Regions from separate parts of the Burkholderia cepacia ATCC 25416 genome, predicted to be linked through region 2. Evidence: riboswitches for the same ligand, from Rfam matches in the RefSeq annotation. Region 2 holds a riboswitch; each other region holds the start of a gene.
What was found. A riboswitch is a leader RNA that binds a small molecule or an ion and turns the genes downstream of it on or off. The one in region 2 is predicted to bind cobalamin.
Positions count from the first base shown of each region.

Region 1: another riboswitch for cobalamin. It lies ahead of APZ15_RS31265 (TonB-dependent receptor domain-containing protein); the one in region 2 lies ahead of cobA (uroporphyrinogen-III C-methyltransferase).
Region 3: another riboswitch for cobalamin. It lies ahead of APZ15_RS00110 (FecCD family ABC transporter permease); the one in region 2 lies ahead of cobA (uroporphyrinogen-III C-methyltransferase).

Region 1 is NZ_CP012982.1:3,131,559-3,142,128, forward strand. Features, by position in the region: gene APZ15_RS31230 (Lrp/AsnC family transcriptional regulator) at 9-470, opposite strand; gene APZ15_RS31235 (LysE family translocator) at 587-1,219, shown strand; gene APZ15_RS31240 (DUF6331 family protein) at 1,216-1,641, opposite strand; gene APZ15_RS31245 (alpha/beta hydrolase) at 1,661-2,656, opposite strand; gene APZ15_RS31250 (TetR/AcrR family transcriptional regulator) at 2,679-3,251, opposite strand; gene APZ15_RS31255 (GNAT family N-acetyltransferase) at 3,654-4,499, opposite strand; gene APZ15_RS31260 (YdeI/OmpD-associated family protein) at 4,704-5,273, opposite strand; gene APZ15_RS31265 (TonB-dependent receptor domain-containing protein) at 5,509-7,437, opposite strand; cobalamin riboswitch at 7,780-7,972, opposite strand; gene APZ15_RS31270 (helix-turn-helix transcriptional regulator) at 8,062-9,120, opposite strand; gene APZ15_RS31275 (hypothetical protein) at 9,288-9,632, shown strand; gene APZ15_RS31280 (Dabb family protein) at 9,622-10,278, shown strand; gene APZ15_RS31285 (NADP-dependent oxidoreductase) at 10,323-10,570, shown strand, end outside.
Region 2 is NZ_CP012981.1:2,782,926-2,793,495, forward strand. Features, by position in the region: gene APZ15_RS12835 (cobyrinate a,c-diamide synthase) at 1-1,065, opposite strand, end outside; gene cobO (cob(I)yrinic acid a,c-diamide adenosyltransferase) at 1,068-1,670, opposite strand; gene APZ15_RS12845 (cobalamin biosynthesis protein) at 1,708-2,085, opposite strand; gene cobA (uroporphyrinogen-III C-methyltransferase) at 2,082-2,831, opposite strand; cobalamin riboswitch at 2,999-3,236, opposite strand; cobalamin riboswitch at 3,350-3,614, shown strand; gene APZ15_RS41750 (hypothetical protein) at 3,604-3,918, shown strand; gene cobW (cobalamin biosynthesis protein CobW) at 3,944-5,032, shown strand; gene cobN (cobaltochelatase subunit CobN) at 5,039-8,851, shown strand; gene APZ15_RS12870 (magnesium chelatase ATPase subunit I) at 8,848-9,924, shown strand; gene APZ15_RS12875 (vWA domain-containing protein) at 9,993-10,570, shown strand, end outside.
Region 3 is NZ_CP012981.1:20,821-31,390, forward strand. Features, by position in the region: gene APZ15_RS00085 (cobalamin-binding protein) at 1-116, shown strand, start outside; gene cobC (alpha-ribazole phosphatase) at 209-793, opposite strand; gene APZ15_RS00095 (adenosylcobinamide-GDP ribazoletransferase) at 778-1,554, opposite strand; gene cobT (nicotinate-nucleotide--dimethylbenzimidazole phosphoribosyltransferase) at 1,544-2,599, opposite strand; gene APZ15_RS00105 (ABC transporter ATP-binding protein) at 2,652-3,467, opposite strand; gene APZ15_RS00110 (FecCD family ABC transporter permease) at 3,464-4,462, opposite strand; cobalamin riboswitch at 4,746-4,999, opposite strand; gene APZ15_RS00115 (hypothetical protein) at 5,154-5,504, shown strand; gene APZ15_RS00120 (cell division protein ZapA) at 5,501-5,815, shown strand; RNA gene ssrS (6S RNA) at 5,897-6,078, shown strand; gene APZ15_RS00125 (EVE domain-containing protein) at 6,150-6,611, shown strand; gene APZ15_RS00130 (SIMPL domain-containing protein) at 6,792-7,532, shown strand; gene lgt (prolipoprotein diacylglyceryl transferase) at 7,643-8,533, opposite strand; gene APZ15_RS00140 (LysR family transcriptional regulator) at 8,623-9,537, opposite strand; gene ilvD (dihydroxy-acid dehydratase) at 9,673-10,570, shown strand, end outside.

The sequences.
Region 1 (10,570 bases), on a different replicon from region 2:
TCGATGCGTCAATCGCGAACGATGTCGCGCGGCGACGGCGGCCGCGCCAATCCGCGTGCGGGCAGCGGTGTCGACATCACGATCGACGTGCGTGTTTCGCCGTACAGGTTGATGCGTTCGATCAGTTGTTCGAGATGGGTCATGCTGATCGCGACGAGTCGCATCACATACGAGTCCGCGCCCGTCACGTGATGGCATTCGACGACTTCGGGAATCGTCTCCAGCAACCGGAGGAATTTCGCTTTCGCCGGTTGCGGCACCGTGATGCCGATCAGCGCGCTGACCGGATAGCCGGCGGCGGCAGGATTGATCCGCGCGGTGTAGCCCTCGACGACGCCGGCCGCTTCGAGGCGCTTCACGCGCTCCGTCACCGCCGGCACCGACAGGTGCACCTGGCGCGCCAGCTCCGTGTAGCTGATGCGGCCGTTGGCCTGCAACAGCGCCAGTACCTTCCAGTCCAGATCGTCCATCGCGGTGGAATTTTTTAAGGTGGAACCGCCATTTTTCCTTAAAAACCGCATTCAGCGATGACCGGACTTTCCCTACGATGCCTGTTCAACGCGTCATATGTCGCAAGGAGCAGGCGATGCTGTTCATCAAGTCCGTCGTAATGGGGCTGTCGATCGCGGTGCCGGTCGGCCCGATCGGCATGCTGTGCATCCAGCGCAGCCTGAGCCGCGGCTTTCAGGCGGGATTCGCGACGGGCGTCGGCGCCGCGTGCGCCGATGCGATCTATGGCCTGCTCGGTGCGCTCGGCATCGCGGGTATCGTCACGGCGTTCCCGATGCTGACCGTCGGGTTGAAAATCGCTGGGGGCGCATTCCTCGTGTGGCTGGCGTGGACCATCGCGCGCCAGGCGCCGGCCGCGTCGACGGCGCAACGCGACCTGCCGCGCACGACCGTCCTGCGCGATTTCCTGACGACGTTCGGTCTGACGCTGTCGAACCCGATGACGATCCTGTCGTTCGTCGGGATCTTCGCGGCGCTCGGCCCGCTGTCGGGGGCGCGGGAAGGCGCGATGTGGCCGGCCGTGGCGCTGATGGTCGCCGGTGTGTTCATCGGCTCCGCAACGTGGTGGCTGTGCCTGAGCGGTACGACCGCCGCGCTGCGCACGCGGATGTCGTTCGGGTTCATGCACGGGCTGTCGCGCGTGTCGGCCGTGGTCGTCGCGGGGTTCGGCGTGGTTCAGGTGGTCGCGGGCGTGCGCGGCGTCGTTTAGGTCGATGCGTCGCGCGCAATGCGCTGCGACCGGATCGCGTCGATAGTCGTCCGGATATGCGCGAGCAACTCGAGTAACACCGCCTTCCTGAAAAACTGGTTCATCCGCGTGCTGACGACGAGATCGGACGGCAACGCGTCGATCGCACGCTGAACCGACAGCAGATCGTCGGCGAGCCGTGCCAGCGCAGCGCGATCGAGCGTGCTCACGGCAACCGCGATCTCGTCCGGCCAGAAACCGAATGCGTCGATGCCGCAGCATGCGGCGACACAGTCCGTCTCCAGTGCATCGATCAACGACATGACCGCGGCCAGACAGGGATCGATCGCGACCGCCTGCGCCTGCCTGCCCGACAGATCGCCGAATTCGATCCAGCGATCCGGGCCGATGCCGATGTCGTCCTTGTGGGGTTTGCCGTTCATCGTCCGACGCTCGACGGATTCAATTCAATGCAGGCAAATGCGCACGCACGAAGCGCGCGATTTCCTGGCCCAGTTCCATGTCCTCGGGTGCGCCCATGAACCCGCCATGCGGCATGCCTTCGAACAGGTGAAGCTCGGTCGGCACCTGCGCACGCCGCAATGCGCGGTGCAGGCGGACCGCGTTCGACAGGAACAGGTCGCGTGTGCCGCTCTGGATGAAGGTCGGCGGGAAACCGGCAGCGAAATCGCCGAACAGCGGCGACAGATACGGATGCGCGAGATCGGCGCCGTTCGCGTAGAGCAGGTTGTTCGGCATCAGCGACGTCGGCAACACCACGTCGACGAGGCGGTTGGTTTCGAAGCTGTCGCCGGATTCGGTCAGGTCGACTTCCGGCGACAGCAGCACCAGCGCGGCCGGCAGCGGCAGCCCTTCGTCGCGGGCGCGCAGCACCATCGCGGCGGCGAGGTTGCCGCCCGCCGAGCGCCCGCCGATGACGATGTTTTTCGGTGCGTAGCGCTCCAGCACGTACGCATACGCGGCGATGCAATCGTCGAGTGCGGCCGGATACGGATGTTCGGGCGGCAGGCGATAGTCGACGCCGTAGCATCGAATGCCGAGCCGGTCGGCTTGCATCTGCGCGCCGGCGCGGCATGCGGCGCCGCCGCCGAGAATCAGCGCACCGCCATGCAGGTCGATGTACGCGCATTCGCCGGAAGCCACTGCCTCGGGCGTGGCGACGTGCACGTCCGCGGCGCCGGCCCGGATCGTCTCCACGCTTGAACGCAGATGACCGCCGAGCTGCTCGATGGCCGTCGCGTAGTGCGCGTCAGCGGCCGCCTTCACGCGCATCCATGCGTCGAAATCGTCCGGGGCAGGCATCACGTGCAGCGCGTTCAGCGGCACGCCGTCGCTGCCGACCAGCCGTTGCAACGCGGCTCGCGCCTCTTCGCTGATCGAGGCCGGGAAGGGGACGACACGGCTCGGCAGGACCACGCCGTCGGGTTGGTCTTTCATCGATTCAGCTCCGTTGGGCGAGTCATGCGGCGCAAGGCCAGTGGCGCAGCATCACGTCCAGCGCATCGAGACTGCGCAACCACGACGCGTCGGAAGCCGGTGCACTGTGCGAGAACCCGCCGGCGCTTTCGAGTGTGACGTAGCCCATGAAAAAGCCGCCGAGCAGGCGGATCGCATGCGGCTGCTCGGCTTCCGGCATGTCGTAGCCGCGCAGCACGGCCGAGGTCATCCTGACGAGCCGGCCGCCGGCGCTTTCAGTGGCGCGCTCGACGCTCAGCGGGTGGCGCGCGGCTGCAAAACGGCCGGGGTGCTCGCGCGCGTAGTCGCGATAGACGTTGGCGAGCGCTGTCAGCGCGTCCTTGGCGGTACGGCCGGCCAGTGCTTCGGTTGCGCGATCGGCGAGTTCCCTCAGCGCGAAGAGTGCGATCCGGCTCTTGAGGTCGTCGAAACTCGGGACATGGGAGTACAGGCTGGCGAGCTTGACGTCGAAGTGACGCGCGAGCGCTGCGCCGGTCAGGTGCTCGAAGCCGGTCTCATCGGCGAGCTGTGCGCCGGCTTCGACGAGTTTGTCCAGGGTGATGCCGGCGCGTGCCATGACGGATGCTATTCAAGTTAGTCGAGAGGCTAATTGTATTAGGTTTTATGGGGTTGTCAATTTCCCGGGCGTGCCGGTTCTGCCTGTGCGTCATTGGGGTGACGTGTTCCGGTGCGTCGAAGCGCTATGGCTTCATGTGATCGGGGATGGCCGCTTTGGTCGGGTGTCGTGCGTCAGGAAGCGGAGACAAACATGTGCCGGGCATGTAAGCCATATCCACCCGGCTGTCGCGGCGATCGGGATCTGCGTCGTCTGCGCATCACCTGTTCCGACGGGTGGCCCGTTGATGCCCGCACGATGCCCGTACCTGCCGTACAAGGGCCGTAGAGGGCGGAATTACCCAGCCACGCTTGCTGACGTTGCATCGCGTAGCGACTTGGGCGTCCGCCCCGTTCGCGACGATTACCCCAGCTCGAACGACGTCACCCCGAACACGCGATCGATTGCAATCGGCGGCGCGTCTTTCGTGTACATCCGCGCGGTTTCGAAGACGCTCGTCATGCCGTGCCGTTCCGCCAGCGCGACGGCTGCGGGGTTCGTTTCCGGCACGTCGAGCACGATGACCTCGCCGGGCATGCGCGCGGCCAGCGCGCGAAACAGCCCGGTGGCAACGCCTGCGTCGTCGGCGAACAGCGGGCCGACCTTGCAGCCCGCCTTGCAGCGGCGCACGACACCGTATCCGGCGATACGGCCGGCGTCGACGGTCACGAGCGCCACGGCATCCGGCTGCGCGATCCACGCGGAGACGAAACGCGTGCGTGCCGCTGGAAAGCACTGGCGGTCGTAGGCGAGCAACTGCTCGAACGGCACGTCGGCCGCGGCTGTCACGTGCGCGCACCCGATGCCGTCCACGCGCCCCTGATAGCGGATGTTGCGGTACGCGAGCGCGAATCCGGACTTCCGGTAGTTCGCCTGCTGGGCCACGACACCATCGAGCCCGATGTTGCGATCGGCGAGGTAACGCATGCCGTGCTGCCAGATTCGGATGCCGAAGCCCTTGCGGCGAAACCCGGGTTTCACGATGTAGAGGCCGATGAAACCAAAGCGTTCGTCGTAGGCGACGGCGGCGAGGCACGCGACGGGCTCGCCGCGCCAGACGCCGACGAAGAACCCGGCCGGGTCCGCTTCCCCGAAACAGGACGGATCATGCAGGCCGGGGTTCCAGCCTTCCGCCGCCGCCCATTCGATCGACATGGCCACCTCGTCGGCCGACATGGTGCGCACGATGAAGTCTTCGTATTGATCCATGATTCACCCCGGTCGCTGCGCTCGGGAATGCGCGTTGCGTCACGTGAAATGCATCGAGGAAGCGTGGGCCGGCAGCCCCGTGGCTGCCGGCCGGATCATCATAGTCCGAAGAATGGAACGAGTGTGTGATGAAGGATGCCGAGCCGAAGCGGCCGTGATGGGTCATATACCCGACGTTCGGGAAAATCTCCGTCGGTGAAAAATTCATGGATGGAAGGTTTCGCCACGCAGCAGCATGTCGATGAACTCCCCGATTTTGCGCGCCCTTGTTTCGGGCCTTTTGGCATTCTGTATGCGATACAGAATCGCATAGCGGTTACGGCTGTTCAGGGTTGCGAAGAATTTCCTGGCGCCGGGATTGGCGTCCAAGGCCGCCTGCAGGTCGTCCGGCACGGTCGAGTTGCTGGCCGACGTATAAGCAGCGTTCCAGCGGCCGTCCCTCCGGGCCTTCTCGATTTCGCTCATGCCGCGCGGGCGCATTCTGCCTGCGGCGATCAGTGCTTCAGCCCGGTCCTTGTTGAGTTGCGACCACAGGCTTTTTGCGGAGCGTGGGGTGAAGCGTTGCAACCAGTATTGGTCGTTCCCGGCCCGCTTTTGACCATCGATCCAGCCGTGGCAGAGGGCGCTTTCCAGCGCCTGTTCGTAGGTGACGGTTCGCTGCCCGGTGCCTTTTTTTGCCAGACGCAGCCATGCGCCGGTTGAAGTGCTGCCGTTTTCCCCTAACCAGCTTTCCCATTCGATCTGACTGGAAAACGTTAGCGTGCATTCGGTCATGTCGATGTCCTGAATGGTGAGTACATCTACGGGGAAGGCGTCCGCAGTCTAACAGTGTTGATACGGACATTGACGCCCGTGGCGCGACCGAAAGACCGGCAGATCCGCAGTCACCAGCCCGTCGACCGGTTTGGGTCGGAATACCGTTTCCCATTTCCGGTGACGGAAGCATCGAACACCGCTTCCCGACGGGAGACTTTGCCGCCCACCGCGCCAAGGCCTCCCCATCCATTCGTCAGAACGTGTAACTCACCTTCCCGAACGCTGTCCGCCCAAGCGTGTTGTATCCATACGCGGTCATGTACTGCCGGTCGAACAGGTTCGACACCGTCGCCGACACCGTCAGGTGCGAATTGATCCGGTACGACGCGCGCAGGCCCACCGTCAGGTACGACGGCAGATAGGTCGAGTTGGCCGGATCGTCGAACGTCGTGCCGCCGTAAAGCAGCGACGCCCCTGTGCTCAACGCATGCAGGTGGAGTTCATCCCACGTGTGATCGATGTTGAGGCTGACCGTCTGGCGCGGGCGGCGGCTGAGCCAGGAGTCGTTGGTCTCGTCCTGCGGATTCAGGATCCCGACCGCGACGCTCACCGGCGTCGAGCGGCCGATCGTCCCCTTGTACGACAGGTCGACGCCGCGAATATGCGCGCGACCGATGTTCATCGGCGAAAACGTCGCCGGGTTATACGCGATCAGGTTGGTGACCCGCGTGTCGTAGATCGCGGCCGTGAACGTACCGTACGACGTGTTCGCATCGACCGCGGCCTCGACCGACGTGTTGCGTTCCGGGCTGAGCCCCGGATTGCCGTAGCCGGGGTAGTACAGGTCGTTGAACGTCGGCAGCTTGAACGCATTGCCGTACGACACGCGCGCCGTATACACCGGCGTGATCGCCCACGACAGCGCCGCGTTACCCGTATTCACCGACTGCCCGGCGATGATTTCATGGCGCCCCGCGAGGAACATCGTCACGCTGCCGAGCGTCGCCGACTGATGCAGCGAGAACGCGGAATCGTTGCGCGTCGGTATGCCGCCCGGAATATCGACCGGCAGGAACGCCTGCTCGCGCGTGAAGTCGTACGCGAGCTTGGTCTCGCCCGACAGCGGCAGCCCGAACAGGTGGAACCCGCGTTCCTGATGCGTCAACGACGTCGACGTGCTGATGCGCTGCGAATTGATCTGGTCGGTCGGGATGGCCGGATCGCTCGCGTAGAGGAACTGGCGATCGTTCGCATAACCGAACGACTGGTCGAACTGCGTGTCGGGCGTGATGTCGAGATGGAACGCGATACCGGTCGTCAGCTGATGATCGAGCTGGCGGTTCGCATAACCGCTGTTGTCGTAGGACAGATCGGACCGGTGATACAGCGCGAACGTCGAGATCGACCAGTTGTCGCGCGCGTAGCCGAGGCGCGCATCGAGATCCTGCGCGTGGTACGGGTTGCGGCCGGCCTCATGGTACGGCAGCACGGGCCGCGTCGAGTCGATGCCGGCCGTGTTGTACGAGCGCAGGCCGAGCGAGTAGGTGAGCCCGCCGAGCGCGGCGAGCGGCCCGGTCGACGGCACCGTGCCCGACGTGCGGAGTTGCGTGTCGAACGTCTTGTTCGACCCGCCGCCGAACGACACGGTCGTCTGGTTCGGCTGGTTGGCGGCGCGGCGCGTGAAGAGCTGCACGACGCCGCCCATCGCATTGGCGCCGAACGACGCGGCTGCCGGCCCCGAAATCACCTCCACGCGTTCGAACGCTTCGGTCGGCAAGTCGGCCCACGGCGCGATGCCGGTGGTCGGCGAACCGATCCGGATGCCGTCGATGAACACGGCGACCTGGTTGGCCGACGAGCCGCGGATGCTGACCGACGCGGACGAACCGGGGCCGCCGCTCTGCGAGACGGTCACGCCGGGCAGCGTCGCAAGCGCCTGCGTGATGCTCGGGTCGCTCGGCGACAGCCGGTCGAGATCGGTGCGCGTGAGCACCTGGGTCGTCGCATAACGCTGGTCGAACGACTCGGGCAGGCGCCGCGTGTCGGTCACGTTGATCGTCGGCAGGTCGGTGCCTTCGGCGGCCGGGGCCGGTTGCGAAACCGCGGTGTCGCCGGCGGCGTGGGCGAGGGGCGAGAGGAGCGCGGTCGCGGCGGACGTGGCAAGGAGGTGTCGAATCTTCATGAGGCTGTCGTTGTCGTCGGGCTGCGCCGGCGTCGATCGTGAGCGGGCGGCGCGCAGCACCGGTCTTGTTATCGGTGATCGGGTTATCGCGCGACCGGGCCGGGCAGGCCGGTGTCGCGGGCGTCGGCGCGGTGCACGCCGGCGGACGCAGTCGATAGGGAACGGCACGCGCGTGCGGGCGGGCCGTGCAGGCCGGCGGCGTGCCGGCGCGGCGCTTCCGGTGCGGAAGCGGATGCGGTAACAATGGACATCGGGCGGATCCTGAGGTCGGGCCGTCCATGCAGCGGGCGACCGCCAACGGCGGTGCCTGGCGCGCCGGGACACCCCGCCCGGTGCGGCTGCCTGGACCTCGGGTCGATGGCAGGTCTCCTGGCTCGCGGGTCGTCATTCGTGCGGGCCTTCCCGGTTTCCCAGTGGCACGCAGTGGCACGAATTCACCGCTCACAGTTGCGGGGGCAGCCGCAGATTCGAGGCATGGCCTCTCCTGCGTTCCCTTTTGATCCCGTCTCCGGGCACCATCAGCGCGCAAGGGTAATGGCGCGCGCGCCGCCGCGTCAAATATCCGGCGACGCAGGGATGCGAAAAAACGTCATTGCCGGGCAAATCCTTTCTAAATCCTTTCTTTCATGCGTCGGCGCCGCGTTTCATGTCTGATGAAACAGGGTGGTTCGAAGCCGTGCGATCGCGCCTGAACCGGCTCGGTGCGACCCCCGTCCACCGGACGAACGCGCGGCGAAACGCCTCCTCGCCGCCGAACCCGAGATGCGCGGCGACCCGCGCGACCGGCCAGTCCGATTCGCGCAGGCAGCGTTGCGCGGCTTCGGCGAGACACTGCTCCTTCAGCGCGTGATAACCGGTGTGCTCGGCCGCCAGCCGCCGCCGCAACGTCGCCTCGCTGACGCCGAGCCACGCGGCCAGTTCGGCGAGTGCCGGCAACGCCTGTTCGTGCGCGAGCGCCGCATCGAGGAAACCGCGCACCTGCTGCGTCCACGACACGACGGCCGGTGCCGCATCGATCAGGCGAAACGGAAAATCGACGAGAAACGCGTCGAGCTCGGCCGGCTGCCGGATCACGCGGCACGCGAGTCGCGCCGCATCGAACGCGAAACCGTAGGTCTTGCGGCCCACTTCAACCGGCGCATTGAACAGTCCGAGCAGTGGCATCGCGTCGTCGCGGCGCGGATGGCCGAGCCACACGTCGGTCGGCCGCAACGGCTGCCCGATCAGCCAGCCGAACAGCTGCAGGTAGCAGAACAGCCCGGTCAGGTCGACCAGGCACGCGGCCGGGCTGCGCGTACGCCGCAGCGAATCCATCCGGAACAGCGCACGCCCGTCGCGCACCGCAAGCGTCAGGTGACCGGCGCGCGGCTGCAGCATTTCGCAGAACTCGGCCGCACAGCGGATCACGTCGGCGAGCGTCGCGCAACTCAGCAGGCAGCGGCACATCAGGTCGACTTCGCGCTTGCGCATCGGCGGGTGACCGTCGCCGCGCGCGACCCGCGCCTCGAGCCGCTCGATCGCGTCGCGGTACAGCGCGACGAAATCGCCCGGTGTTGCCGCCGGGCGAGGCTGCTGCGCCTCGCGGTCGGCCGGCGGCGCGCCGCTGCGCGTGAGTTCGCTCAGCAGGCGCGCGCCGAGGCCCGGCAGGATGCGGCCGCGGGCCGGCATGGCGCGCTGTTTCATGAGTTTCCCGATCTGATCGTTGCAACAGGGGCTGGTGAGCGGGCCGGTAGGGGCCCGCTCATCGCCGCCACGCAAGAATGCTATCCACGCCGGCCGCCCGCGGCCTCGCCGGAACGGCGTAGGCCGGCCGCCGATCCCTGTCACGAACGACCACGGACGACACGCGAATGATCCAGATCGTAGACGAAATCACGCTCGCGCCCGAGCGCATTCCCGACGTGCTTGCGCTGCTGCGCGACCGCTACCTGCCGGGCCATGCGGCACGCGGGCTGACGGCGGCCGGCCACTGGGTGTCGCCGCCCGTTGCGGTGCCGGGGCAGCCGAGCACGCTGTGGCTGACCTGGCACGTGGCCGATGCGCCGGCCTACTACCGGATGCGTGCGCTGACGGATGCCGGCGTGGTCGGTTTCTGGATGGCGGTCGACGTGCGGTGCGACGTGCGCCGCCGCCATGTGATGACGGACGCCGATGCGCCGCTGCCCGCGCTGACGGAGGTCGATCATGCGGCATGACACGGCACAGGTGTTCGTGTCGGGGGATCGCGACGCCGGTGGCATCGAACGCGCGTTGCACGAAGCGGCACACGCGCTGGCCGGGGCGAAACGTGTGGCGCTGGCGCGCAACCAGGACGGCAGTTGGGGCGCGGGCGACTACACGCTCGACGTGCTGCGCGACGATTCGGCGGCCAACTGCACAGCCAACGGCGCGGCCGACGGCACGGCGGATTTCGCCGCGCTCGCGCAACTGCCCGGCATCGTACGCATCGACGGCGCCGTGTGCCGCGCGATCGGCGGCGGCCTGCGCGAACCCGCGCTGCGCGACGGCGTGTGGCGCACGCTGATGCTGCGCGTGCGGCCGCAGGCCGGCGCCGCGCAGGTCGCCGCGCTCGAACGCGAACTGCTGCGCATGCCCGCGTACATGCCCGGCATCCGCAACTGGCGCTTGAGCGGGATCGCGACCCCCGGCGCATGGACACACGTGTGGCAGCAGGAATTCGCGCGCGTCGGCGATCTGCTCGGCGAATACCTGATGCATCCGTATCACTGGGGCTGGGTCGACCGCCGGTTCGATGCCGAAAGCCCCGACTGGACCGTCGACGCGATCTCGCATGCGTTCTGTCCGCTCGCGTCGAGCCTGCTGGCCGATACGGCGGCGTGATGCGGCGCGAACGTCAAGCTGACACCACCCCCGGAGACACGAAGATGCGAGCCCTGTTGATCGATCGCGCCGGTCATTCCGACGTCTTGCGGATGGCCGACGTGCCGGCACCGACGCCGGGCCCCGGCGACGTGCTGATCCGCGTTGCCTTCGCGGGCGTCAATCCCGCCGACTGGAAATGCCGTGAAGGCTACCTCGGCGCATTCATGCAGTACACGTTTCCGTTCGTGATCGGCTTCGACGCGGCGGGCGTGGTCGAAGCGGTCGGCGACGGCGTCGACGGTTTCGCGCC
Region 2 (10,570 bases):
GAACCGGCGCTGCATCGTCGCCCGCCCCGGCAACAGCCCGAGCATTGACGTCGTGACACCGTCGACGTCGGTCAGCGATTCACACAGATACACCATCCCCCCGCATTCCGCGACGATCGGCCGGCGAGCCGCCGCATGCGCGCGAAGGGTCCGTGCGGTGGCGTCATTCGCCGCGAGCGTCGCCGCATGCAGTTCCGGATAGCCACCCGGCAGGAACAGCGCGTCGCAATCGTCCGGCACGGGTTCGTCGGCGAGCGGCGAGAAGAAGCGCAACCGCGCGCCGAGCGCCTCGAGCAGCGCGAGATTCGCCGGATAGATGAACGAAAACGCCGCGTCGCGCGCAATCGCGATCCGCTTGCCGGCGAGCGCACGCGGCAGCGGCGCCGCGGCGTCCGGTTCGGCGAACGCGACGGCGGGCGGCAATTCGGCGAGCGCCGTCTGCGCGAGCACGTCCGCCGCGCGATCGAGCCGTGCGTCGAGATCGTCGATGTCGGCCGGCTGGTGCAGGCCGAGATGCCGCTCCGGCAGCGCGATGCCCGCGTCAGCCGGCACGTGCCCGAGCCAGTGCAGGTCGTCGGGCAGCGCCTGTTGCAGCAGTTCCGCGTGCCGGGCCGAGCCGACGCGGTTCGCGAGCACGCCGTGAAACGGCAGCCCCGGCCGGAACCGGGCGAGCCCGAACGCGATCGCCGCGAACGTCTGCGCCATCGCCTTCGCGGAAATCACCGCGACGACCGGCACGCCGAACGCAGCCGCGAGGTCGGCACTGCTCGGCGTGCCGTCGAACAGCCCCATCACGCCTTCGATCAGGATCAGGTCGGCATCGCGTGCGGCATCGGCAAGCAACGCGCGGCAGCCGGCCTCGCCGACCATCCCGAGATCGAGCGCATGCACGGGGGCGCCGCTCGCGCGTTCGAGCAGCATCGGATCGAGAAAGTCGGGCCCGGTCTTGAACACGCGCACACGGCGGCCGAGCCGGCGGTGCAGCCGCGCGAGGCCGGCCGTCACCGACGTCTTGCCCTGGCCCGACGCGGGCGCACTGACGAACAGCGCGGGGCAGGCGGGCATGCTCAGAACTCCACGCCGCGCTGCGCCTTCACGCCTTGCTCCTTGTACGGATGCTTGACGAGCCGCATCTCGGTGACGAGGTCGGCCGCGTCGATCAGCGCGTCGGGCGCATGCCGCCCGGTCACGACGACGTGGACCGAATCGGGACGCGCGGCAAGCGTCGCGAGCACTTCGTCGAGCGGCAGGTATTCGTACTTCAGCACCGTGTTCAACTCGTCGAGGATCACCATCCGGTAGTCGCCGCTTTCGATCATCCGGCGCGCCTCGTCCCAGCCCTTGCGCGCGGTCGCGATGTCGGCGTCGCGGTTCTGCGTGTTCCACGTGTAGCCGTCGCCCATCGTCACGAAATCGCATTCGGCAACCGCGCCGAGGAAGTCGCGCTCGGACGTGTGCAGCGCGCCCTTGATGAACTGCACGACACCGAGCCGCATGCCGTGGCCGAGCACGCGCACGGCCATGCCGAACGCGGCCGTGCTCTTGCCCTTGCCGTTGCCGGTGTTGACGATCAGCAGGCCCTTTTCGTTGACGGCGGCGGCCTGCTTCTTCTCGTGGCCCGCGCGGCGGCGTTCGGTCATCCGTTGATGGGATTCGGCGTCGGTTTTCATCGGATTCGTCCTGTCGAAAGAAAGCGAAACAAAGGGTTCAGAGCGGGCCGGCGAGTGCGACCGTCACGCCGTCCCGGATGGATTTGGGGCCCAGCAGCCGGCCGTGCGGCGCCGCGAGCTGCGCGCACGGCTCGGCCACGCCCGCGACGCCGAAGCGGGCGAGCGCGGCATCCGACGGGCCGCTCACGGCCAGTTCGGGGCGGCTCGCGAGCTGTGCCGCGTCGAACGCGACGAGCGGCCAGCCGCGTCTCGCGCACAGCGTGCGCAGCGCGCGTGCGCGCGCCTTGTCGGCGAGCGTGGCGACGAGCGCCGGTTCGGCAGCCGGGTACCGCATCAGCGCGATGCGGATCGCGGCATCGAGTTGCGCGGCCGTCACGCCCGCGCGGAAACCGACACCGATCGCGACGCGCATCATGCGCGGCTGCCGAGTGCGGCGCGTACCGCGGGATCGTTGGCGAACGCCGCGACGCGGCCGATCACGACGATCGCCGGCGAACCGATGCCGGTCGCGCCGACACGCTCGACGAGCGTGTCGAGCGTCGCGAGCACGTGCCGCTGTTCGGGGCGCGTCGCGTTCTCGATCGCCGCGCACGGCGTGTCGCCGGGCAGGCCGCCTTCGCGCAGCGCGGCTGCAATCGTGTCGAGCCGGCGGATGCCCATGTAGACGACGATCGTCATGCGCGTGGCCGCGAGCGCGCGCCAGTCGGGTTCGTCGGCGCCCGCGCCGTGGCCCGTGACGAAGATCACGCCCTGCGCGTCGCCGCGCTGCGTGACCGGGATGCCGAGCGCGGCCGGCGCGGCGATGCCCGCCGTGACGCCGCTCACGACCTCGACTTGAAATCCCGCGACGCCGAGCGCGGCCAGCTCCTCGCCGCCGCGGCCGAACACGAACGGGTCGCCGCCCTTGAGCCGCGCGACGCTGCGGCCCGCGCGCAGATGCGCGAGCATCGCCGCGACGATCGCCTCCTGCGGCGTCGATGCATGACCGCCGCGCTTGCCGACGTGCTCGATGTGCGCATCGGCGCGCGCATGGCGCAGCACGTCGGGGTTCACGAGATCGTCGACGAGCAGCACGTCGGCCGAGCCGATCGCGTGGACGGCCTTGAGCGTCAGCAGGTCGGCGTCGCCGGGGCCGGCGCCGATGAGCCAGGCGCGGCTCATCGGGCGCGGCACGGCGCGCACCGTGTCGAAACAGTGGAAACGGGAAGGCGGGCGGGGCGGCGGCCAGCAGACAGGTGAAGCATGACGGATCGGACGAAGCCCGCGCGGACGCGGGCGGAATGCGCACTCGATCCGTCCCCCGCGGATCGGGCGTTCGGCGAGCATCGGGCTCGCCCCTTGCGTCGGCCGGTATCCGGGCTGGCCACTTGCCAGGCCGCAGCCTTCCCGCCCGGTGGACGGGCAGTGGCATCGTGGGCGGCATGGGCGCGTGCGCGGGGAAGCGCGTCGCGCGGGCGGCGTACCGTTGCGGGGACAGCACAGGCAGGGCGGCGATCCGCCTCCTGTTTCCCGTTTAACTGCATGCACGGAATGCGCATGCGAGCACCGAACGCGGCGCATACGATAGCACAGCGATCCCCCCGCGCGAACCGCCGTGCGCGGCGTCCGGCCGCGCGCGGCGGCCCTCCGGAACCGGGCCCGGCGGCCCGTTTTGCCTTGACGCTCCCCGCACCGCCGCCTACACTCGCACGCGTTTTGGTGCTCGCGCGCGCCGCTCCGGTGCGCGCAGTTAAACGGGAAACAGGGAGCCTGCCTGCGCCGCAGTCGAGCCAACCTGTGCTGCCCCCGCAACGGTAAGCGAACGCGTCGCGCGCAAGCGCCACGCAGCGCCGCTTCGCCGCATGCCGCGCGCATGCGGACGACCGCCACTGGATTGCTGTGCATCCGGGAAGGCGAAGCGGCGTGTTCGCTAGCCCGGATACCGGCCCAAACGTTGGGGTTCAGCGCCGCGGGGAGGCGGCGCATCGTCCACGGCCGCAGCAGGCCCGACGCCCGCGTGTTGCTCGTTTCCACCGCCGATCTGCCGCTGCGCGAACCCGCGCCGGCCGGCGCGGTGCACGGCAGGCGCGCGAGCCGGGCCGGCGGCAGCCGTGTTGGCATTCACGATGTCGACCGTTCGCAAGGAAGCACCATGTCCGATTCGTCGTTCCGCCCGTCCCGCGACTGCCCGTCCGGATCGCGCGGCGGCATGCCCGCGATCCGCCAGATGAACTGCCACGCCGCCATCGACGCGACGATCCCGGGCTGATTCCTTTTTCGACACAGGACCTACCATGACCCTACGCAAGCTTCCCGTCACGATCGTCACGGGCTTTCTCGGCAGCGGCAAGACGACGCTGATGCGCCACATCCTGCAGCACGCCGAAGGCCGCCGCATCGCGGTGATCGTCAACGAATTCGGCGAACTCGGCATCGACGGCGAAATCCTCAAGGGCTGCGGCATCGGCTGCGAGGAGGCCGACGGTGCGCAGGGCGAAGCATCGGGCCAGTTGTACGAACTCGCGAACGGCTGCCTGTGCTGCACCGTGCAGGAGGAGTTCTATCCGGTGATGGAAGCGCTCGTCGAGCGCCGCGCGGACATCGACCACGTGCTGATCGAGACGTCCGGGCTCGCGCTGCCGAAGCCGCTCGTGCAGGCGTTCAACTGGCCGACGATCCGCAACAGCTTCACGGTCGACGCGGTCGTGACCGTCGTCGACGGGCCGGCCGCCGCAGCCGGCCAGTTCGCGGAAAACCCGCAGGCCGTCGACGCGCAGCGCCGCGCCGATCCGAACCTCGACCACGAATCGCCGCTGCACGAGCTGTTCGCCGATCAACTGTCGTCCGCCGATCTCGTGATCGTGAACAAGGCCGATCTCGTCGGCGACACGGAATTTGCGCAGATCGAAACCGCGATCCGCGACGAGATCCCGCCGCAGGTGAAGATCGTGCGCGCGACGCGCGGCGAGCTCGATCTCGCGATGCTGCTCGGCCTCGAGTCGGCGTCGGAAGAAACGATCCACCTGCGCCACGACCATCACGGCTCGGCCGACGACGGCGATCACGATCACCATCACGACGATTTCGACTCGGTGGTCGTGTCCGGCGATGCCGGCACGCGCGAGGCGACGATCGCCGCGCTGCAGCGCGTCGTCGAAGCGCATACGATCTACCGCGCGAAAGGTTTCGCCGCGCTGCCCGGCGCACCGATGCGGCTCGTGATCCAGGGTGTCGGCCGCCGCTTCGACAGCTATTTCGACCGTCGCTGGCAGGACGGCGAAACCCGCGCGAGCCGCTTCGTGCTGATCGGCGAGGATCTCGACGCGGCGGCGCTGCAACGCGCGTTCGACGCCGCGTGCGCGGCCGAGCCGCAACAGGCGTAACGCACGATGCATCTGCTGCGCACCACGCCGGGCGGCTTCGTCGACGATACGCAGGGTGTCGTCCGGATCGACCAGCAGCCGGCCGACATCGTGATCCTGAGTTCGGCCGACACGACGCTGTCGCTGCTTGCCAGCGTCGTGCCGCACCTGCCTGCGGGCTTCCCGAGCGTGCGGCTCGCGAACGTCACGTTCCTGCGGCAGCCGGCGTCGGTCGATTTCTACGTCGACGACGTGTTGCAGCACGCGAAGGCGGTCGTGATCGACCATCTCGGCGGCGAGGCGTACTGGCCGTACGGGATCGAGCAGGCCGTGTCGCTCGCGTCGAAGCGCGCGCAGCAGCTCGCGATGTTCTCGGGTGACCTGCAGGAAGACCCGAACCTCGTCGCGAAGAGCACCGTCGCGCCCGGCCTGTGCCGGCTGTGGTGGCGCTACCTGCGCGAAGGCGGCGTGCACAACGCCGAGGCGCTGCTGCGCAGCATCGCATTCCACACACTCGGGTTCGGCGACGAACCCGAACCGCCGCGCCCGTTGCCGGCCGCCGCGCTGTATCACCCGGCGCGCGACCGCGCGAGCGTCGACGACTGGCGGCCGCGCTGGACGCCGGGCGCGCCCGTCGTCGTGATCCTGTTCTATCGCGCGCACTGGCAGGCCGCGAACACGGCCGTGTTCGATGCGCTGGCCGATGCGCTCGTTCAGGAGGGACTGAATCCGCTGCCGATCGCGGTCACGTCGCTGAAGGATGCGGTGAGCCGCGAAGTCATCACGCAGCTCTGCGACACGCACGACGTCGCACTCGTGCTGAACACGACCGCGTTCGCGGCCGGCGCGATCGACAGCCCGGAACACGACGTGCTCGCCGGCGACGCGCCGGTATTGCAGGTGATCCTGTCCGGCGGCAATCGCGACGCATGGGTGGCCGACAACCAGGGCCTGCATGCGCGCGACATCGCGATGCACATCGCGCTGCCCGAGGTCGACGGCCGGATCGTCACGCGCGCGGTGAGTTTCAAGGGGCTCGCGTATCGCTGCCCGCACACCGAGGTCGACGTCGTGCGCTACCAGCCGGACGCCGAGCGGATCGCGTTCGTCGCGGCGCTCGCGCGCGGCTGGTGCCGGCTGCGCACGCTCGACAACGCGACCAAGCGCGTCGCGCTGATTCTCGCGAACTATCCGCAAAGCGAAGGGCGGATCGGCAACGGTGTCGGGCTCGATACGCCGGCGTCCGCGCTGCGCGTGCTCGCGGCGCTGCGCGACGCGGGCTATGCGGTGGCCGACCTGCCGCCCGACGGCGACGCGCTGATCGCGCGGCTCACCGAAGGCGTGACCAACGACGCGGCCGTGCATGCGCTGCGCCCCGCCTTCCAGAGCTTCCCGCTGGCCGACTACGTCGCGCATTTCGCGCGGCTGCCGGCGGCCGTGCGCGACGCGCTGAACGCACGCTGGGGCCCGCCCGAAGCCGATCCGACGCTGCGGCAAGGGCGCTTCACGATCGCTGGCTGGCGCGCGGGCAACGTGTTCGTCGGCATCCAGCCGTCGCGCTCGCGCGGCGAGAACGACTACGCGAGCTACCACGACGCGGATCTCGTGCCGCCGCATGCGTATCTCGCGTTCTATTTCTGGCTGCGCGATGCGTATCGCATCGACGCGGTCATCCACCTCGGCAAGCACGGCAACCTCGAATGGCTGCCGGGCAAGAGCGTCGCGCTGTCCGACGCGTGCTGGCCCGACCTGACCCTCGGGCCGCTGCCGCATCTTTATCCGTTCATCGTCAACGATCCGGGCGAGGGCAGCCAGGCGAAGCGCCGCGCGCAGGCCGTGATCGTCGATCACCTGATGCCGCCGCTCACGCGCGCGGAAAACTACGGCCCGCTGCAGGATCTCGAGCGGCAGGTCGACGAATACTACGAAGCGCTGATGGTCGATGCGCGGCGCGCGAAGCTGCTGCGCAAGACGATCCTCGCGACGATCGCCGAACACCGGCTGCACGACGAACTGAGCGTGTCGCCGCCGCGCGACGCGGGCGACGAGGACGCGCTGCTGACGCGCGTCGACGCGTGGCTGTGCGAACTGAAGGAAGCGCAGATTCGCGACGGGCTGCACGTGTTCGGTGCGTCGCCGGCCGGGCGCCAGCGGCGCGACACGCTGCTGGCGCTCGCGCGCTTTCCGGTCGGCGACGGCAAGGGCGCACGCGCAGGACTGATCGGCGCGCTCGCGCGCGATCTCGCGCTCGGCGACGATTTCGATCCGCTCGCGGCCGACTGGGCCGCGCCGTGGGTCGGCCCGCGACCGGCGATCCTGCAGGCGCTCGACGCATCGCCGTGGCGCCACGCGGGCGATACGCGCGAGCGGCTCGAACGGCTCGCGCAGCAATGGCTGGACAGGGTGTGTGCAGCCGACGGCAGCCATACGGGCGCGGAAGACGCGACGCCCCCCGGCGACTGGCCGCACACGCTTGTCGTGATCGAGCGCGTCCGCGCGACGCTGCTGCCGGCGCTCGACGCGTGCGGCGGCGAGGAAATGCGGCAGCTGCTGCGCGGGCTCGACGGCCGCTTCGTGCCGCCGGGGCCGAGCGGCTCGCCGTCGCGCGGCCGCCCCGACGTGCTGCCGACCGGCCGCAATTTCTACTCGGTCGACACGCGCGCGGTGCCGACGCAGGCCGCGTGGACGCTCGGCCTGAAATCCGCGCAGCAGCTGATCGAGCGCCATCTGCAGGATCACGGCGACTATCCGCGCGCGATCGGGCTGTCGGTGTGGGGCACGGCGACGATGCGCACGGGCGGCGACGACATCGCGCAGGCGTTCGCGCTGCTTGGCGTGCGGCCGAAATGGGCGCACGGCAGCCACCGCGTGACCGACTTCGAGATCCTGCCGATCGAGATCTTCGACCGGCCGCGCATCGACGTGACGCTGCGCGTATCGGGTTTCTTCCGCGACGCGTTCCCGAACCTGATGCATCTGTTCGACGCAGCGGTGCAGGCAGTGGCCGCGCTCGACGAGCCGGAGGAACTGAACCCGATCCGCGCGCGCATCGAGCGCGAACGCGCGAAGTGGGTCGCACAGGGCGTGGCGCCGGACGAAGCGCACCGCCGCGCCGGCTGGCGCGTGTTCGGCGCGCGGCCGGGCAGCTACGGCGCGGGCCTGCAGGACCTGATCGACCAGCGCCGCTGGCAGACCGACGCCGATCTCGCGGAGGCGTACCGCCAGTGGGGCGGTCATGCGTATGCGCAGAACAGCGCGGGCGACGCCGCGGCCGACGTGTTCGGCGAGCGGCTCGCGACGATCGACGTGGTCGTGCAGAACCAGGACAGCCGCGAGCACGACATCCTCGATTCGAACGACTACTACCAGTTCCAGGGCGGGATGACCGCGGCGGTGCGGCACCTGTCCGGGCAGCAGCCGAGCATCTACCACGGCGACCACGCGAACCCGGTCGCGCCGAAGATGCGCACGCTGCGCGAGGAAATCGCGCGCGTGATCCGTTCACGCGTCGTCAACCCGAAATGGCTCGACGGCGTGAAGCGCCATGGTTACAAGGGTGCCGCCGAGCTGGCGGCGACCGTCGACTACCTGTACGGCTATGACGCGACCGCGCGCGTGCTGTCCGACCACCAGTACGCGCTCGTCGCCGACGCGTACCTGTTCGACGACGCCACCCGCGCGTTCCTCGAGCGGCACAACCCGAAGGCGCTGCACGGCATCTGCGAACGCTTCGTCGAGGCGATGCAGCGCGGCCTGTGGCAGCAGCCGGGCGACTATCGCGAGCGGATCGAAGCGGTCTGGCTCGACAGCGAACAACTCCAGGAAGGGGGACGGCGATGACCGATCCGACGACGCACCGCGCGCGCGCGGTTTTTCCGTTTGCGGCGCTCGTCGCACAGGACGCGCTGCAGCAGGCGCTGCTGCTCGCCGCGATCGACCCGTCGCTCGGCGGCGTGCTCGTGAGCGGCCCGCGCGGCACCGCGAAATCGACCGCCGCGCGCGGCCTCGCCGAGCTGTTGCCGGAAGGGCAGTTCGTCACGCTGCCGCTGTCGGCGAGCGACGAGCAGGTGACGGGGACGCTCGACCTCGCGCATGCACTCGCCGAAAACGGCTTGCGCTTCCGGCCGGGCCTGCTCGCGCGGGCGCATCTCGGCGTGCTGTATGTCGACGAGGTGAACCTGCTCGCCGACGGGCTCGTCGATACGCTGCTCGACGTCGCCGCGAGCGGCGTGAACATCGTCGAACGCGATGGCGTGTCGCATGCGCACGACGCGCGCTTCGTGCTCGTCGGCACGATGAATCCCGAGGAGGGCGAGCTGCGTCCGCAACTGCTCGACCGCTTCGGCCTGATGGTCGAACTGGAGAACTGCTTCGACGCCGCGCAGCGCGAGCGGATCGTGAAGGCGCGGCTTGCGTTCGATCTCGATCCGGAGGCGTTCCGCGCGCGCCACGCATCCGCGCAGCGCGCACTCGGCGAACGGATTCACGCGGCGCGCGCACGGCTGGCGACACTCGATTTCGGCGATGCGGTGCATGCGCACGTCAGCGCGCTGTGCATCGACGCGGCCGTCGACGGGCTGCGTGCCGATCTCGTGATGTTGCGCGCGGCGCGCGCGCTCGCCGCACTGGAGCAGGCCGATGCGGTGACGGTGTCGCATGTGGCGCGCGTGGCCGAAGCCGTGCTGCGGCACCGGCGCCATGCCGGTGCGCCGCCGTCGTCCGGCGCGTCGCAGCCGGATCGCGCAAGCGACGACCGTTCGCCGCCGGATGCACGCCAGCAGCCGGACGATCAACCGGCCGCAAGCGGGAACGGCGCCGCGGTCGCGCAGGGCGACTGGGGCTACCTGCGGCCCGAGCCGGCGGGGCTGCGCGACGTGAAAAGCGTGGTGCCGCTGCCGCTAAAAAAACACTGAGCCATCGAGCCGGCGCCGCCGCGAACGCCGTTCGCGGTCCTCGATGGCAGCCAGGCGCAGCCGCGCGCGTGCCGGGCACGGCGCGCACCGGCACGGCCGTCGCATGGCCGGCGACGTTCGCCGCGAAGCGCGGCGATCCGTTGCATCGCGGCCATCTGCGCTTCCGGAAGCGGGCGGGCGCACCGGATGCACTGCATTGCTTCGTGCTCGACTGTTCGGCGTCGATGCTGTCGCACGAGCGGCTCGCACTGGCGAAGGGGCTGATCGTCGCGTATTTCGACCAGGCCGCGCGCGATCGAGTCGAAACCGCGCTGGTCTGTTTCGGCGGCGACGGCGCGGCACGGCGCTTCGGCCCGGCCGTGCCGCGCTGGTGGAATGCGCGCTGGCTCGAACCGGTCGACGGTGGCGGCGGTACGCCGCTCGCGGACGGCATCGCGGCCGCCGCGCAGTTGCTCGCGCGCGCGGCGCGGCGCGATCCGGACAAGCAGCGCTGGCTGTGGGTGCTGTCCGACGGACGCACGCGCGAGATGCCGGCCAAACCCGCGGCGGCCGATCACGTCTTGTTCGTCGACTTCGACGATGCGGCCGTGCGGATCGGGCAGGGTGAGCGGCTGGCCGCCGCGTGGGGCGCGCAGTGGGTGACGGC
Region 3 (10,570 bases), 2.8 Mb from region 2:
ACCTGTTCGCGATCGACGGCGATCTGCTGACGCGGCCGTCGCCGCGGATCGCGCAGGGCGCGGCCGCGCTGTGCGAGGATCTCGAAGCCGCGCGTGGGCGGCGGCCGGCGCGCTGAGTTCCGGCGGCTTGAGCGCCCGTCGCGCACCTGTCGGTGTTTGAGACAGATCGACCGCGCGCCGCGTCGTCCAGATGCGGACGCCGGTGCGCCTATTCGTCCCAGTGCACCACTTCCCACGTTCCCGTGGCGGCATCCGCGCGCAGCCAGACGACACCACCGGCCGGCACCGGCCGCGACAACAGCGTATCGAGCGGCACGCACAGTACATGCGCCGCGAACACGCGGATCACGCCCGCATGCGTGACCGCCCATTGCGGCCGGTCGAACCGCGCGACGGCATCGGCCTGCCGGGCGACCCGGGCAGCGAACCGCGCGACGCTTTCGCCGCCATGCGCGCACGCATGCATCAGGTCGGCCGCCCACGCATCGAGTGCCGCGCGATCGATATCGTCCCAGCGCCGCATTTCCCACGCGCCGAAATCCATTTCCTGCCAGTCCGCCTCGCGTTGCAGCGGCACGCCGCATGCCTGCGCGAGCCGCTCGGCAACCGACGCGCAGCGCGTCAGCGGGCTCGTCCAGACCTGTTCGGGAAGCGGCGCGCCGAGTACCGACAGATGCGCGCGCACGGCCTGGGCGCCGGCGTCGGCCGGCGCGGCGAGCGGCACGTCGCTGCGTCCGTAGCAGATGCCCGGCTCGACACCGACGGCCGGATGACGGATCAGGACGACGTCCATCCGAGCACCACGAGATAGATCGCCAGTTCGCACAGTTGTTGCGTGAAGCCGAGACAGTCGCCGGTATAACCGCCGATCCGCTTCACGAAATAGCGGGCTGCCCACGCGCGCACGAGCACGAGCGCCACGCAGGCGGCGACGCCCATGCGCCAGTCGGGCCAGAACAGCCACGGTAATCCGAACAGCGCGGCGACACACGCCGCGCGTGCCCCCATCCGTTGCGCGACCGGTTTCGCCTTGCCTTCGGGCCGCACGTAGTCGAGCGTCATCAGCAGGCTCACGGCCGCCGCGCGGCTCGCCGCGTGCGCGGCGATCATCGTCCACGCGGCACGCAACGGCAGCATCGACGCAAGCGCCTGCCATTTCACGCCGAGCGCGATCACGAGCGCGACCGCACCGAACGTGCCGATCCGCGAGTCGTGCATGATGCGCAGCACGTCGTCGCGCGTATAGCCGCCGCCGAACGCATCGCAGCTGTCGGCGAGGCCGTCCTCGTGGAAGGCCCCCGTCGCGAGCAGCGTGGCGGCCATCGACAGCCCGACCGCGATCGACACGGGCAGCGCGCGCAGCGCGACCAGATACACGAGCGCGCCCCACGCGCCGACGCATGCGCCGACGAGCGGGAAATATCGCGCGGCCTGGTCGAGATCGCCGGCCGCGTAGCCGATCGCGTGCGGCACGGGCACGCGCGTGAAGTAGCCGAGCGCGACGAAGAAGTAGCGCAGTTCGGCCCGCACGCCGCGCGCGCGATCAGGCGTCACGATCGTCGACACCGGCGGATTCGAAGCTCGCCATTTCCGTGAGGAACGCAGCAGCCGCACGCACGAGCGGCAGCGCGAGCGCCGCGCCCGTGCCTTCGCCGAGCCGCAGGTCGAGCGCGAGCAGCGGCTTCGCGCCGAAATGCTCGAGCATGCGCCGGTGCCCGGCTTCGTGCGACGTATGCGAGAACACGCAGTAGTCGCGCACGCCGGGCGCGATGCGCTCGGCGACGAGCAATGCGGCCGTCGCGATGAAGCCGTCGACGAGGATCGTCATCCGTTCGCTCGCGGCTGCGAGATACGCGCCCGTCATCATCGCGATCTCGAAGCCGCCGAACGTCGCGAGCACGTCGAGCGGCGCGATCGCGTGCGAGTGCTTGACGAGCGCACGGCCGAGCACCGCGCGCTTGTGCGCGAGGCCCTGGTCGTCGAGGCCCGTGCCGCGCCCGACGCACGCGTCGATCGGCACGCCGAGCAGGCGGCTCATCAGGCACGCGGCCGACGACGTGTTCGCGATCCCCATCTCGCCGAAGCCGATCACGTTCGTGCCGAGCGATGCGTGCAGGCGCACGCGCGCCGCGCCGGCCGCGAGCGCCGTCATCGCCTCGTCGCGCGTCATCGCAGGTTCCGTCGCGAAGTTGCGCGTGCCGCGCGCGACCGGCAGCGACACCAGGCGGTCGGACAGCGGCAGCGGCGACGCGACGCCCGCATCGACGATCTCGAGCGTGCTCTGCGAGACGCCCGAGAACGCGTTGATTGCCGCGCCGCCGGCGAGGAAGTTCGCGACCATCTGCGCGGTCACCGCTTGCGGATAGGGGCTCACGCCTTCGGCGGCAATCCCGTGATCGCCGGCGAACACGATCATCACGGGACGCTGCACGACCGGCCGCTCGGTGTGCTGGATCAGGCCGACCTGCAGCGCGACTGCCTCGAGCTGGCCGAGGCTGCCGGGCGGCTTGGTCTTGTGGTCGATCACATGCTGCAGGCGCTTGCGCAGCGCATCGTCGAGCGGTGCGATCGCGGGCGGGAAGTGGGTCGGGGTCGTCATCGGGAAACCGTGTCGTGGGCGCGGCGTGCACCGCGCATCGGAAAAGGAAACGTCATTGTCGCTCGGGCCACGCCGGCAGCAGCGCATCGCGGCCGTTCTCGCGGATCAGCACGAGCGGATAACCGAACGCGTCGCTCGCGCGCTCGGGTGTCAGCACGTCGTGCACGGGGCCGGCCCACGCGTGGCCACGGCCGTCGAGCAACAGCGCATGCGTCGCGAAACGCCGCGCGAGGTTCAGATCATGGCACGAGAACAGCACCGCGCGCGGGCCCGCGTCGAGCCAGGCGGCCAGCGCGGTCAGGCAATCGATCTGGTGATGGAGGTCGAGATGCGCGAGCGGTTCGTCGAGCAGCATCAACGGCGCGTCCTGACACAGCGTCGCGGCCAGCGCGACGCGCTGCCGCTCGCCGCCCGACAGCGACAGCACGTCGCGCGACGCAAGCGCGGTCAGGTCGAAGGTCGCCAGCGCGTCGCGCGCGGCCGCGCGGTCGCCGTCGCGCTCCCAGCCCCAGCCGCCGAGATACGGAAAGCGGTTGAGCAAGACCGTATCGAACACGGTCGCGCTGAATGCGTCGTGCAGTTGCTGCGGCATCAGCGCGCGGCGCTGCGCGAGCTGCGCGGGCGGCCATGCGGAAAGCGGCCGGCCGTCGATCGCGACGTGTCCGCCGGCCGGCGGCTGCAGCCCCGCGAGGGTCGCCAGCAGCGTCGTCTTGCCCGCGCCGTTCGGCCCCGCGACGCACCAGATCTCGCCCGGACGGAACGCCTGCGTGAAGCCGTCGAGCAGCGTGCGCGCGCCAGCCTTCAGCGTCAGGCCGACGGCCGCGCAGCTCATCTCGTCGCCGCTGGCGCGCAATGCGGCACGGGTCATCGCATCGGCCTCCTGAGCAACATCCACAGGAACACCGGCACGCCGATCAACGCGGTCATCACGCCGACCGGCAGTTGCGCGGGCGCGATCGCGGTGCGTGCGAGCAGGTCGGCGGCCATCACGCCACCGCCGCCCGCGAGCATCGCGGCCGGCAGCAACATCCGCTGGTCGTTGCCGAATGCGAGCCGCAGCGCGTGCGGCACGACGAGGCCGACGAAGCCGATCGTGCCGGCGGTCGTCACTGCGGCCGCGGCGGCCAGCGACGCGACGAGATAGATCCGCACACGCAGGCGCGCGACGGGCACGCCGAGCGCGAGCGCCGTCGCATCGCCGCGCAGCAGCACGTTCAGTTGCGGCGCGGCCGGCAGTGCGATGCACGCGGCCAGCAGCAGCGCGCCCCACGCGAACCACGGTGTGCTCACGCCGTTCAGGTCGCCCGTCAGCCAGAAGATGATGCCGCGCAGCCGCGCATCGGGCGCGAGCGACAGCAGCAGCGTGACGAGCGCGCCCCACCCCGCCGCGATCACGACGCCCGTGAGCAGCAGCCGCGGCGACGCATCGCGCGCCTCGCCGCGCCCCAACTCGCGGCGCGCGAGTCCGAGCACGAGCGCGACCGACACGAGCGAGCCGGCGAACGCCGACACATCGACGAGCCACCATGCGCCGCCCGCGATCATCGCGACGAGCGCGAAGCCGGCCGCACCGCCGGACACGCCGAGCACGTACGGATCGGCGAGCGGGTTGCGCAGCAGCACCTGCAACAACGAGCCGGCCAGCGCGAGCAGCGCACCGCACGCGAAGCCCGCGAGCGCGCGCGGCAGGCGCAGCGTGCGGACGATGTCGGCGAACAGCGCGTCGCCGCCATGCGGCACGAGCGACGCGAGCGCCTGCCACGGCGACATCGGCACGCTGCCGATCGACAGCGACGCGACGAACAGCAACGCGACCGCCGCGGCCAATGCGGCCCAGATCGCGGTGGCGCGCGCGGCGCTCATGCGGCCCTCCGCGCGACGGACGACACTGCGCGCATCGGTGCGCTACCGCTGCGGGCCGGGCGCGACATCGGCGCAGTGCAGCGTGTTGCAGGCATACCCAAGCTCGTGGTCCTTGCGGTCAGGTGATCGACGCGCGCGGCGACCTCCCGGCGGTCGCCCGGTTCGAGAACGTCATCAAGATGGCAGAAATCGGCGCCGCCGACGATTGGGGTCAGCATCGAAGATCAATCCCGTGAAGCACTGCGCGCCCCGCTTCCCCGCAGGCCGCGCGTCACGAAGCCCGTGCGGGCTCCCCGCCTCGGCCGGTATCCGGGCTGGCGGCGGTCCGGCTCGCCTTCCCGCGCGAAAACGCGCAGTGGCCCGCGTCCGCATGCGAAACGTGCATGCGGAACGCGCCCGAGCCGGCCTGCGTCATGCAACGCGGCCGCTTACCGTTGCGGGGGCAGCGCAGGTTGGCGGCTTCCTGGCGGAGCCCGCGCCCTGCTTCCCGTTTAACCGCGCGTTGCACGCGCGAGCACCGAGGCGGCGCCAGTTTAGGAGCGGGTCGCACGAGCGTCAAGGAAGCATCCGGACACGCACGTGACGCGCCGATTCGCGGCAAGAAGCAGGGGTGTTACGACTGGAAACGTTACAGATGTCGGTTTGCGCGTTATTCCGCGCTAAAATGCTGGGTCTTTAGAGGACGCAGCAAATGCTCAACGAACTCGAAACCCTATCTCAAAATATTGGCCGTCTGATTTCGCTGAACAAGCGCTATCACTCGGAACGGCTCGCGCTCGAGGAGCAGGTCGCGCAATTGCGCGCGGACGCGGACACGGTCCGCGCGGAACTCGCGCAACTGCGCGACGAACGCAATGCGCTCGCGGCCGAGCGCGACACGCTGTCGGCAAAGATCGACGACGCCCAGGTGAAACTGAACGCGATTCTCGAAAAGCTGCCGCGCTCGAAAAGTGCGGAGCAAGCCGACAACCAGCTCGACCTGCTGGATGCGCAGGCGCGTACGGATGGCGATGACGCGGCCAGCCACGGAGAACATGCATGAGCACCAAGCAGATCGAAGTCTCGATTCTCGGTCAGGCCTATCGGCTCGCCTGCTCGGCCGAGACCGAAGCGGCACTGCTCGAAGCGGTCGCGCGCGTCGACGCCGAAATGTCGAAAATCCGCTCGAACAGCTCGGTACGCGGCACCGATCGCATCGCCGTGATGGCGGCGCTGTCGCTCGCTTCCGAATTGCTGCGGCTGCAAACGAGCGTGCGGCACGGTGAAGCATTTCCGGCGGAGGAAATCCGTCGTACAATGCACCAGATGAACGAACAGCTCGGCGCGGTGCTCGCACAGCACGAGACGCAGTAACGTTTTAATCGATGCGTCGATTCCCCTTGATCTCGGCGATCAACGGTGGTCAAATTGGCGCATCGAATCACAGTTCAGTCAGCTTCCCTGCCTGGTTCGCCAAGGTCATATATTCCTTGAACCAATGCCATGTGCACGGTTGCGGAAATTTGTAGCACGGGCGCGCGCGTCACTCTGTCTGATGTACCCGAAGTGCTGCTAACTGCGACCAATTCTGAACCTCAGGTTCAGGATGCCGGCCTAGCGGCCAAGGCGGGGGCCTATCCAACGGCATCGGGCGAAGCCCGGTGCCGTTTTCTTTTGTAGCAGCCTCTTTCTGCGTCGATCACGATCCATGCAATACTGGCTGATGAAGTCCGAACCGGACGAAGCAAGCATCGACGATCTCGCCAACGCACCGCAGCGCTCGCTGCCGTGGACCGGCGTGCGCAATTATCAGGCGCGCAATTTCATGCGCGACACGATGAAGATCGGCGACGGTGTGCTGTTCTATCACTCGAGCTGCCCCGAGCCGGGCATCGCGGGCCTCGCCGAAGTATCGTCGACGCCCTACCCCGACCCCACGCAGTTCGATCCGAAAAGCCCCTATTACGATCCGAAGTCGACCCGGGAAGCGCCGCGCTGGCTGCTCGTCGACGTGCGCTACGTGAAAAAATCGCCGCTCGTGCCGCTCGCCGCGCTGCGCGAACACGACGAACTCGCCGACATGCGCGTGCTCGCACGCGGCAACCGGCTGTCGATCACGCCCGTCACGCGTGCCGAATGGCGGTTCATCACCGAAAAGCTGATGAAGTAGGCGCACGCCAAACGTCAAATCTGGTCAGTACGCGCCGCCGCCACGGAACTCGCGGCACTTTCGCGCGGCCTAAGCAACCGCTGCCGGCCGATCGAGCCGGCCGTCGTTTTTTCGTCGCGCGGTACGCCCGCGTCGCGCACGCGTGATCCGCGTGCGCGCCCTCGCACAAGGAGTCCAACAATGACCAAGAAATCCGCACTCGCGCTGTCGCTCGCCCTTGCCGCCGCCGTTCCCGTCGCGCTGACGCTCGCGTCACCCGCCGCGCACGCGCAGGCCGCGAACCCGCACTTTCCGGAGCCGGCAGGCGTGCTGTCGCTGTCATCGCAAGCCAGCGCCGACGTGCCGCAGGACATCATCCACATCACGCTGTTCTACGAGCAGCAGGCCAAGGATCCGGGCAGCCTCACCGCGCAGTTGAACCAGCGCGCCGATGCCGCCCTGTCGCAAGCGAAAAGCGTATCGGGCGTCACGGCACACACGGGCGCATTCTCCGTCTATCCGAGCACCGATCGCGACGGCAAGATTTCCGCATGGCGCGGCCGCACCGAGGTCGCGCTCGAATCGCGCGATTTCGCCGCGGCGTCGAAGCTGGCCGGCCAGTTGTCGAACCTGATGCAGGTCGCGAACGTCGAGTTCTCGCTGTCGCCCGAAGCGCAGCGCGCAGCCGAGCAGAAGCTGACGACCGAAGCGATCAAGTCGTTCCGCGCCCGCGCGGACGAAGCCGCGAAGGCATTCGGCTACAGCAGCTACACGATCCGCGACGTGAACGTCGGCAGCGGCCGCAACGTGCAGCCGTATCCGCGCATGATGGCGATGGCCGCGGCACCGATGGACAGCGCAAAGATGAGCGCACCGATCGCGGTCGAAGGCGGCAAGGCCACCGTGTCGGTCACCGTCAACGGTTCCGTGCAGATGAAGTAACGCGCAGCGCGCGGCAGTCCGAAATGAAAAACGCCGGCCCGAAGGCCGGCGTTTTTCATTTCAATGCGTGGGCCGATGCACGCGTCGATCGCGCGTGCATCGCCATCACATCACGCAACGGCATTCGCCGCGCGGCGGCGATACGCCCAGACCATCAACGCGATACCCGCGATGATCATCGGCAGCGACAGCCACTGCCCCATCGACAGGCCGAGCGCGAGCAGGCCGAGGAAGTCGTCGGGCTCGCGCGCGAACTCGACCGTGAAGCGTGCGAGGCCGTAGCCGATCAGGAACAGCGCGGACACGGCGCCCATCGGCCGCGACTTGCGCGCAAAGAAGAACAGCGCGAAGAACAGCACGATGCCTTCGAGCGCAATTTCATAGAGCTGCGAAGGATGACGCGGCAGCATCTGGTATTGCATGAACACGTCGGCGAGATGCCACTTCTCGACGAGTTCCGGATGCTTCGGCAACCATGCCGCATCGTCGCGCATCGCACCCGGGAACAGCATCGCCCACGGTGCGGACGGATCGGTCACGCGGCCCCACAGTTCACCGTTGATGAAGTTGCCGAGCCGCCCGGCCGCGAGCCCCGTCGGCACCATCGGCGCGACGAAATCGGTGACCTGCAGCCAATGGCGCTTGCGCTGCCACGCGAACAGCGCCATCGCGAGCGTCACACCGAGGAAGCCGCCGTGAAACGACATGCCGCCCTCCCACACCTTGAACACGTCGAGCGGATGCGAGAAGTAGAAATCGGCCTTGTAGAACAGCACGTAGCCGAGGCGGCCGCCGAGCACGGTGCCGAGCACGCCGTAGAACATCATGTCGTCGATGTCCTTCACGGTCCAGCCCTGCGCCGCGACGTGCGGCAGCTTCAGGCGGATCCGGCCGACGACGATCGCCGCGATGAAGCCGACGAGATACATGAGCCCGTACCAGCGCACGGCCAGCGGCCCGAGATGGATCGCAACGGGGTCGAAATTCGGGTGAATGATCATGGGTTAGCGAAGAAGTTTTCGAATGCGGTGCGGCCGTCGCACACGCGCAGCACCGCGCGTTGGACGGCACCGGCGCGCCATCGTTCACGTCACGGGGCGAGCCCCTGCGCGCGCACGACGTCGAGGAAGCCGGCCAGCACGGGGCTCACGTCGCCGGAACGCCACACGAGGCCCGTCTCGACGACCGGCGCGTGACCGGCGAGCGGCCGGTAGACCACGCCGGTGCGCCGCAGGTTACGCAGCGATTGCGGCACCAGTGCGACGCCCATGCCGGCCGACACGAGGCTGACGATCGTCTGCATCTGGATCGCCTCCTGGCCGATGCACGGGGTTTCCCCCGCCGCGCCGTAGCAGCCCGTAATGATGTCATAAAAGCCGGGCGCCAAACGACGCGGAAAGATCACGAGCGGCAACGCGGCGACTTCCGCGAGATGGACGGGCTCGTCTTCAGGCGCGTCGCTCGCGGCCGCCGGCATCGCGATCACCAGCGGCTCGCGCAGGACGGGCAGGTACGACAGCCCGGCCGCGTGGCGCGGCGGCACGGGCGGAATGACGAGCCCCGCGTCGATGCGGCCAGCGACGAGTTCGTCGATCTGCACGTCGCTCGTCGCCTCCGCGAGTTGCAGGCGCACCTGCGGATAACGCGCGCCGAACGCACGCAGCAGCGAAGGCAGCAGCCCGTAATCGGCGGTCGACACGAACGCGAGCGACAACGAGCCGGCCTCGCCGCGCGCGAGCCGTCGCGCCAACGGCGGCAACGCATCGGCCGACGCAAGCAGCCGGCGCACATCGGGCAACAGCGCGGCCCCGACCGCCGTCAGCGCCACCGAACGCTTGCTGCGCACGAACAGCGCGACGCCGAGCGTGTCCTCGAGCGCGCGGATCGCCTGCGACAGCGGCGGCTGCGTCATCGACAGGCGTTCGGCCGCGCGGCCGAAATGGCGCTCGTCCGCAACGGTCGCGAAATAGCGCCACTGGCGCAGGTCGGGAGTCGGATCAGCCATGCGTCTTTCATTCAGGAAACGACTTAATAGGCGACAAATAATATATTGGACATCCCAATCCGGAAACTCCATGCTTGACTGATCCGAACCGGCGCGCCGTTCACCGGCGCCGCCCAGACAACGATGGAGTCCCCCATGGCTTACAACCGCCGCTCGAGGCACATCACGCAAGGCGTGGCCCGATCGCCGAATCGCTCGATGTATTACGCGCTCGGTTACCAGAAGGACGATTTCGACAAGCCGATGATCGGCATCGCGAACGGCCATTCGACGATCACGCCGTGCAATTCGGGCCTGCAGCGCCTGTCGGATGCAGCCGTCGCGGCCGTGAAGGCCTCCGATGCGAACCCGCAGATCTTCGGCACGCCGACGATTTCGGACGGCATGTCGATGGGCACCGAAGGCATGAAGTACTCGCTCGTGTCGCGCGAGGTGATCGCCGACTGCATCGAGACCTGCGTGCAGGGGCAATGGATGGATGGCGTGGTCGTCGTCGGCGGTTGCGACAAGAACATGCCGGGCGGGATGATCGCGCTCGCGCGCCTGAACGTGCCGGGCATCTACGTGTACGGCGGCACGATCCGCCCCGGCAACTGGAAAGGCCGGGACCTGACGATCGTCTCGTCGTTCGAGGCCGTCGGCGAATTCACCGCGGGCCGGATGTCGCAGGAGGATTTCGAAGGGGTCGAGCAGAACGCATGCCCGACGTCGGGTTCGTGCGGCGGGATGTACACCGCGAACACGATGAGTTCGTCGTTCGAGGCGCTCGGGATGTCGCTGCTGTACTCGTCGACGATGGCCAACCCCGACCAGGAGAAAGTCGATTCGGCCGCCGAGTCGGCGCGCGTGCTGGTCGAGGCCGTGAAGCGCGACCTGAAGCCGCGCGACATCATCACGAAGGAATCGATCGAGAACGCGGTGTCGGTAATCATGGCGACGGGCGGTTCGACCAATGCAGTGCTGCACTATCTCGCGATTGCGCACGCGGCCGAGGTCGACTGGACGATCGACGACTTCGAGCGCATCCGCAAGC